Candidatus Thiodictyon syntrophicum: one gene and its partner. The protein of the gene in region 1 interacts with the protein of each later gene in a pairwise test. Links are inferred from orthologs where the notes say so. Each region holds a gene or a part of one and is shown on either strand. Other genes may lie near its edges. The genes, in order: THSYN_RS13105 and mrdA.

Region 1 (3,550 bases):
CGCTCCTGCGCGCCAAGGCGAATGAGGCCACACTCCAGCGCTTTCTCACCGACTGGCTGGTGGACTATCGGGACCTGCCGCCGCCCCTGGGACGCGCCGGCGAGCAGCTCCAGGAGCGCGTGGGGGAACTCCTGATCCGACTCGGGGCCAGCCTCGACCAGGCCCAACGCAAGCGCTTGAATGACCGCCTGGCGACCTTGCGCGACGATCTGATGCAGCTCCAGAAGGCCCCCCATCTGGTCGCGGTGACCTGTCCGGCCTAAGCGCGGTGCAGCGGGCTCGACCCTCGTCTCGCCGCCACGTTGACGGCGAGTGCGATGGTCCGCGCAGCGGACCCTACAGGCCCGGATTGCGCGCAGCGGCGGCCGACGCGCGGTACTCAGAACAGGTCGTCCACCGACTTGGGGGCGGCACGGGCGGGTGTCCCTTTAGGACTGGCGGCTGCCGGCTTGGCGGCTGCCGGCTTTTTCTTGACCGCCACCGCCGGCCCGGTATCGGGGTCCGGGTCAGGCCCCATCAGCATCAGCCGGTATTCCTCCATGACCTCCTCGGTCTGCGCGGTGCTGGACTTGGACTCGGTACCGCGGCTGCCGTCGACCTTCACCTTGACCATCCCCGGGGGCGCTTCCAACTTGGCCACCGGCTTGTCCCGCAGGGCGTCCTCCATGTAGTCGGTCCACATACTGAGCGCCGCCCGCCCGCCCTCCTCGCCGCGGCCGAGCTTTTCGTTGTTGTCGAAGCCCATCCAGGCGACGGTCACAAAGTCGGCCTGGAAGCCGCAGAACCAGGAGTCGCGGATGTCGTTGGTGGTGCCGGTCTTGCCGACGATGTCCTTACGCCCCAGGCGCAGCGCGCGCGTGGCGGTCCCGTATTCGACGACGCCGCGCAGCATGGAGGTCATCTGGTAGGCGATGCGCGGATCGATGACCTGCTCGGCCGGATTTTCACCCGCGGCGGTGCCCGCGGTGCGGGCCGGCTTCTCGGTCCCGGTGCGATACCAGCAATCCGCACAGGCGCGCGGCGGCTCCGCCTGGTAGATCAAGTCTCCGCTCGCGTTCTCGATACGCGAGATGTAGTAGGGCAGGACGTGATAACCGCCGTTGGCAAAGATCGCATAGCCCTCCGCCATCTTGACCGGTGAGGTCTCGGCGGTCCCCAAGGCCATGGAGGGCCCGAGCACCTTGGGATCGAGATCAAAACCGAAGCGGCGGATGAAATGGGCGGCATTATCGACACCCACACTCTGCAATAAATTGATGGCGGCCAGGTTGCGCGAGAGGGCCAGGGCCTTGCGCATGGGGATGGCACCCAACTCACGATGATCGGAATCCTGCGGTTGCCAGTCCCCGATCCTGATCCCCACGTCCTTCACGATGCTGACCGGCGTCCAGCCCCGGTTCAGGGCCGCGGCATAGATGAAGGGCTTGAAGCTGGAACCCGGCTGGCGGCGCATGTCCACCGCCCGGTTGAATTGGCTCTTCTCGGTGTAGGCATAGCCGCTGACCATGGCTTGAATCGCACCATCCCGGGGCGCCACCGTGACCAGGACACCGGTCACCGCCGGGATCGGGCTCAGCTCCCACTTGCCCTGTTGATCCAGACGCACCCGGATCAGATCGCCCTTGGCGACCACGTCGGCCACCCGTCGCGGGGCATTGCCGCGCCAACCCGCATTCTTGAAGGCCCGCGCCCAGCTCACCTGACCGAGCCCCAGGGTGACGCGGCGACCGCCGCCCAAATAGACCTGGGCCGCCCCGTCCGCAAAGCCGGTCACCAGACCGGCCTCCAGACCGGTCACCTGGGGCACGCCCTCCAGATAGGCGTCCATATCGACCTCGGAGGCACCCGCCAGGTCTACCCGCGCCTCGGGTCCGCGGTAACCGTGACGGCGCTCATATTGACGTAGGGCCTTACGCACCGCGTCCTGGGCGGCCGTCTGCAGGCGCGAGTCGATGGTCGTGGTCACCCGCAGCCCCTGTTTGGCCGCCTGCTCACCGTAATACTCGGCAATCTCCCGACGCACCATCTCCGCCACATAGCCGGCCTCCAGGTCGACCTGGGCGCCATGCAGCCGCGCATCATCGGGCCGCGCCAGGGCAGTGTCATAGCGGGACTTGTCGATGAATCCCAGTTCCAGCATCCGTCCCAAGATGTAATTGCGCCGCTCCAAGGCTCGCTCGGGGTTGGTGACCGGGTTACTGGACGACGGGGCTTTCGGCACCCCGGCGAGCATGGCCATCTCGGCCACATCGAGTTGCGCCAGGTCCTTCCCGTAATAGAGGGTGGAGGCGGCGGCCACGCCATAGGCGCGGTGTCCGAAGAAGATCTGGTTCAGGTACAGTTCCAGGATCTGCTCCTTGGTCAGGGTCTTTTCCACCCGCAGGCTCAGCAGCACCTCGGCCAGCTTGCGTTTGAAGGTCTTCTCCGGAGACAGGAAGAAGTTCCTGGTAACCTGCATGGTGATGGTACTGGCGCCCTGGGCCTTGATGCCGGTGGAGGCGTAGTTGACGATCGCACGGCCCATGCCGACCACGTCGATACCGCCGTGCTCGAAGAAGCGGCTGTCCTCGGTCGCCAGAAAGGCCTGGATCAGGAGCGGCGGAAACTCCGCATAGGTAAGGGGCTGGCGCCGCTCCACGCCGAATTCGGCCATCAGGGCACCGTCGGCGCTATAGACACGCAGCGGCTCCTGGAGCTGCACCTGACTCAAGCCCTGCTTCACGTCCGGCAGTTCGGGCAGGGTCAGGTTGACGAAGGCCGCCGCCCCGAGCAGGGCGAGGGTCAGCAATTGCAGGGGCGCACCCAGAACGGTCAGGTATTGCAGGAACCAGCCGGTGGCCGAACGCGGACCCCGCCCGGAGCGGGGCGCCGGCGGTTGCGGTGGTCCGGCCGCAGGCGCCGGTGCGGGGGCCGGGGCAACCGGCTCGGCGGCGGACGCCACCACCGCGTCCGCGTCATCCCCAATCCGCGGGACGCCGCGCACGGGCGGTGACTGCGACGGAACCGTGCCGTTCGATCCTGGGGCCTCGCTGCGGGTCTCTTCTTGCACACTCAACTCCGGCCGCCCGGGGCGCGCGGCGCCGGGGCGAACCTCACTGTCATTCGGAACAGGCGCGATTTTACACCATACAGCCCCCAAGCAGCCCCGCACCTCGGCGCCGGTTCGCGCAACCGTCGGCGAGCGCCGCGGTGACGGCACCGCGCCACCCCCGGGACCGGAGATAACCAGGGACCTCATCCACCCCTGCGGATCTTCAATGCAGCGCCCGCGTTCCTGCGTTAGCTTGCGCTGACGCTTGGCGCCGGCCGCGGCGCGTTGCCCGCACCGTTTTCTTTCACCCGGAGGACTTCGCCCTTGGATCGTTTCACTCGTAGTTACAGCATGGTACTGGGTCTTTTCGCACTGGCCGCCTTCGCCCTGTGGCTGCACTCGACCTGGCAACCGCGGGTCTGGGAGATCAACCGGATGCTGGAGGCCGACCCGCTCGTCGCGAATTATCCCTACCAGTTCCGGGTCCTGTCGCTGGAAAACGGGGTCGCGACCCTCCTG
Region 2 (3,308 bases), 2.4 Mb from region 1 along the record:
CCGGGCTGGGCCACGAGTTGGACCTGCTGTATATCCCGAAGAACGCCGATATCCAGGTCGGCGACCTGCTGGTGACCTCCGGGCTGGGCGGACGCTTCCCGCCGGGCTATCCGGTGGCGCGCGTAACCTCGGTCGGGCACGCGCCGGATAACCCATTCACCAGCGTGAAGGCGGAGCCCATGGCGCGGCTCGACCGCAGCCGGGAGGTCCTGCTGGTCTGGACCCTGAGCCCTGATCAGCGTCAGGACGCCCTGAGCGGGGCCGCGCCCGGCGCGCGGCCGGCGGCGGAGCACCTGCCATGAGCAAGCCGCAGCGCGGCGGCGGCGGCGTGGTCTGGGGGAGCCTGCTCGTCGCGCTGTTCTTGAGCATCCTGCCCATGCCCGCTTGGATCGATGAGTTTCGCCCCCCCTGGGCGGCCCTGACCCTGATCTTCTGGTGCCTGACCCTGCCCGAACGGGTGGGGGTCTTCTCCGCCTTCGCGGCCGGGTTGGTGCTTGATGTGACCACCGGCGCCCTGCTTGGCCACCACGCCCTGGGGCTCGCGGTGATCGCTTACGTGGTGGTGGAGTTGCACCAGCGGGTGCGCACCTTCCCCCTGTGGCAACAGACCCTGTTCGTCTGGTTGTTGCTGTTGGTGGAGCGGCTGTTGTATCTGTGGGTGCTGGAGGCCACCGGGCAGCCGATGCCCACCCTGATCTACTGGGCGCCGACCTTCCTGGGCGCCTTGCTGTGGCCCTGGGTCTTCGTGGTGCTGCGCGATCTGGGGCGGCGGGCCGGGCTCTTTTGATGCGCCTGGACTCCCATCTGGCGGATCGGCAGCGCGAGTGGCGGCTGGTGGGGGCGCGTGCCATCGTTGCCGCGGTCCTGGTCCTGGCGGCCCTGTCATTGGTCGTGGTGCGGCTCGCGCGCCTGCAGATCGCCGACCACGAGCACTTCTCCGTGCTGTCCCAGGAAAATCGGGTGAAGGTCCAGCCGGTCCCGCCCAGCCGCGGTCTCATCTATGACACCAAGGGTGTGGTCCTGGCCGACAATCACCCCTCCTTTTCGCTGGAGATTACCGTCGAGAAGGTCGAGAACCTGTCCGCGACGATCGATGCGCTGGCGGCCATCATCCGCGTCGATGACAAGGACCGGGAGCGTTTCAGGCGCCTCAAGGGTCAGCGGGTGCGCTTCCAGGGCGTGCCCCTGCGGCTGAATCTGACCCCGGAGGAGGTGGCCCGCTTTTCGCTCGACAGCTATCGCTTCCCCGGCGTGGACGTGCGCGCCGAGCTGATCCGCAGCTATCCGCACGGGGAACTCACCGCCCATGTCCTGGGCTATGTGGGGCGCATCAACCGGGAGGAGATGGACCATATCGACACCAGTGCCTATGCCGGCACCCACTTCATCGGCAAGGGCGGGGTGGAGAAGTACCATGAGGGGCTCCTGCATGGACAGGCCGGTTACCAGCAGGTGGAGGTGAACGCGCGCGGCCGGGTGCTGCGCACGCTCGAGGGCAAGTCCCCGGTCGCCGGGCAGGACCTGCACCTGTTTCTGGACATCGCCCTGCAGCGCGCGGCCACCGAGGCCCTGGGTGACAACCGCGGTGCGGTGGTGGCCATCGACCCGCGCACCGGCGGCGTGCTGGCCCTGGTGAGCAAGCCCAGTTTCGACCCCAACCCCTTTGTCGAGGGCATCGGCAGTGCCGACTATCACGCCCTGCTCTACTCCCCGGACAAGCCGCTGTACAACCGGGCGGTGCGTGGTCAGTATCCCCCGGGGTCCACGGTCAAGCCCTTCGTCGGATTCGCCGGGCTCGCCGCGGGGGTGACCAATGCGCGCAAGACCACCTATTGCCCTGGCTACTACCGGCTGCCCGGTCAGAGTCACAGCTATCGCTGCTGGCGGCGCGGCGGGCACGGGGCGGTGGCGCTGGAGGCCGCGCTGGTGCAGTCGTGCGACGTCTATTTCTATGTTCTCGCCCACGAACTGGGGATCGAGCGCCTCAAGGATTACCTGGGCGCGTTCGGATTCGGTGCCCGCACCGGCATCGACGTGGCCGGCGAGTTGAGCGGGCTGGTGCCCTCGCGGGAGTGGAAGGAACAGGTGCGCAAGCAGCTCTGGTACCCCGGCGAGACCCTGATCGTCGGCATCGGTCAGGGCGCCTTTCTGGCCACCCCGCTGCAACTGGCCGTGGCCACCGCCACCCTGGCCAATCGCGGTCACTTCCTTGCGCCCCGCGTGGCCCGCGCCGCCCAGGTGCCGGGCGCGCCGCGGGCCCAGGAGTTGCCGGTCTTCTCCCGCACCATCGCGGCGGGCGACGCGACCCAGTGGGACCAGATCATCCACGCCATGACCCAGGTGGTGGAGAGCCCCCGCGGAACGGCCAAGGGGATCCGCAGCCGCGATTACCGGATCGCCGGCAAGACCGGGACCGCCCAGGTCTTCACCCTGGGCAAGAACCAGACCTACAACGCCGCCCGGCTCACCGAGACGATGCGCGACCATGCGCTGTTCGTCGCCTTTGCCCCGGCGGACGACCCGCGGATCGCGGTGGCGGTGATCGTCGAGAACGGCGGACACGGGGGCACGGTGGCGGCGCCGGTGGCGCGCAAGGTCATGGATGCCTGGCTCGGCGGTTCGACCCTGATCACCGATCCGGGGGTGGTCGATGGCGACTAGGCCCGTCGCCGCAGGGCTGCACCAGTTGGCGGACCCGGGTGACGCCGGACTGCTGACGCGCCTGCACATCGATGCCCCGCTGCTGGCGGGGCTGCTGCTGCTCTGCGCCTTTGGTCTGATGGTGCTGTTCAGCGCGATGGACCGCGACCTCGGCGGGGTGGAGCGCCAGTTGGTGCGGCTCACCCTGGCCTTCGGGCTGATGTTCGCGGTGGCCCAAGTCCCCCCCTACCAACTGCGGCGCTGGTCGCTTCCTCTGTATGTGGCGGGGGTGCTGATGCTGGTGGCGGTGCTCCTGGTCGGCGACGTGGGTAAGGGCGCCCAGCGCTGGCTCGCGCTGGGTGCGCTGCGCTTTCAGCCGTCTGAACTGCTGAAGCTCGCGGTTCCCATGACCGTCGCCTGGGTGCTGGCGGACCGGTCCCTGCCGCCGCGCCTGGCGCGGGTGTTCGCGGCCACGCTGCTGATCCTGATCCCGGTGGTCCTGATCGCCAAACAGCCCGATCTGGGCACCGCGATCCTGGTCGCCGCTGCCGGGATCACGGTGCTCTTCATCGGGGGCCTGAGCTGGCGGGTCATCCTCATGGTCGGCGCCGCCGCGGCGGCCCTGGCGCCGCTGCTGTGGTTTCACATGCGCGACTACCAGCGCCAGC

What was found.
Region 2: the proteins of THSYN_RS13105 (region 1) and mrdA interact in binary tests that used the Escherichia coli proteins (3 or more experiments, as listed by UniProt). The link is inferred for Candidatus Thiodictyon syntrophicum from one-to-one orthologs.

Annotation. Positions count from the first base shown.
Region 1 is NZ_CP020370.1:3,096,050-3,099,599, reverse strand. The notes cover bases 180-3,420. They hold THSYN_RS13105 (penicillin-binding protein 1A), read right to left. Parts: upstream 3,050-3,420; coding sequence 380-3,049; downstream 180-379. Other genes in these bases: THSYN_RS13100 (hypothetical protein), read left to right, coding at 3,356-3,420; THSYN_RS13110 (DUF6279 family lipoprotein), read left to right, coding at 180-263. In the rest of the region: more of THSYN_RS13110, read left to right, coding at 1-179; more of THSYN_RS13100, read left to right, coding at 3,421-3,550. UniProt on the Escherichia coli protein: Cell wall formation. Synthesis of cross-linked peptidoglycan from the lipid intermediates.
Region 2 is NZ_CP020370.1:5,530,949-5,534,256, reverse strand. What follows is about bases 225-3,223. They hold mrdA (penicillin-binding protein 2), read left to right. Parts: upstream 225-786; coding sequence 787-2,661; downstream 2,662-3,223. Other genes in these bases: rodA (rod shape-determining protein RodA), read left to right, coding at 2,651-3,223; mreD (rod shape-determining protein MreD), read left to right, coding at 299-787; mreC (rod shape-determining protein MreC), read left to right, coding at 225-302. In the rest of the region: more of mreC, read left to right, coding at 1-224; more of rodA, read left to right, coding at 3,224-3,308. UniProt on the Escherichia coli protein: Catalyzes cross-linking of the peptidoglycan cell wall. Responsible for the determination of the rod shape of the cell. Is probably required for lateral peptidoglycan synthesis and maintenance of the correct diameter during lateral and centripetal growth.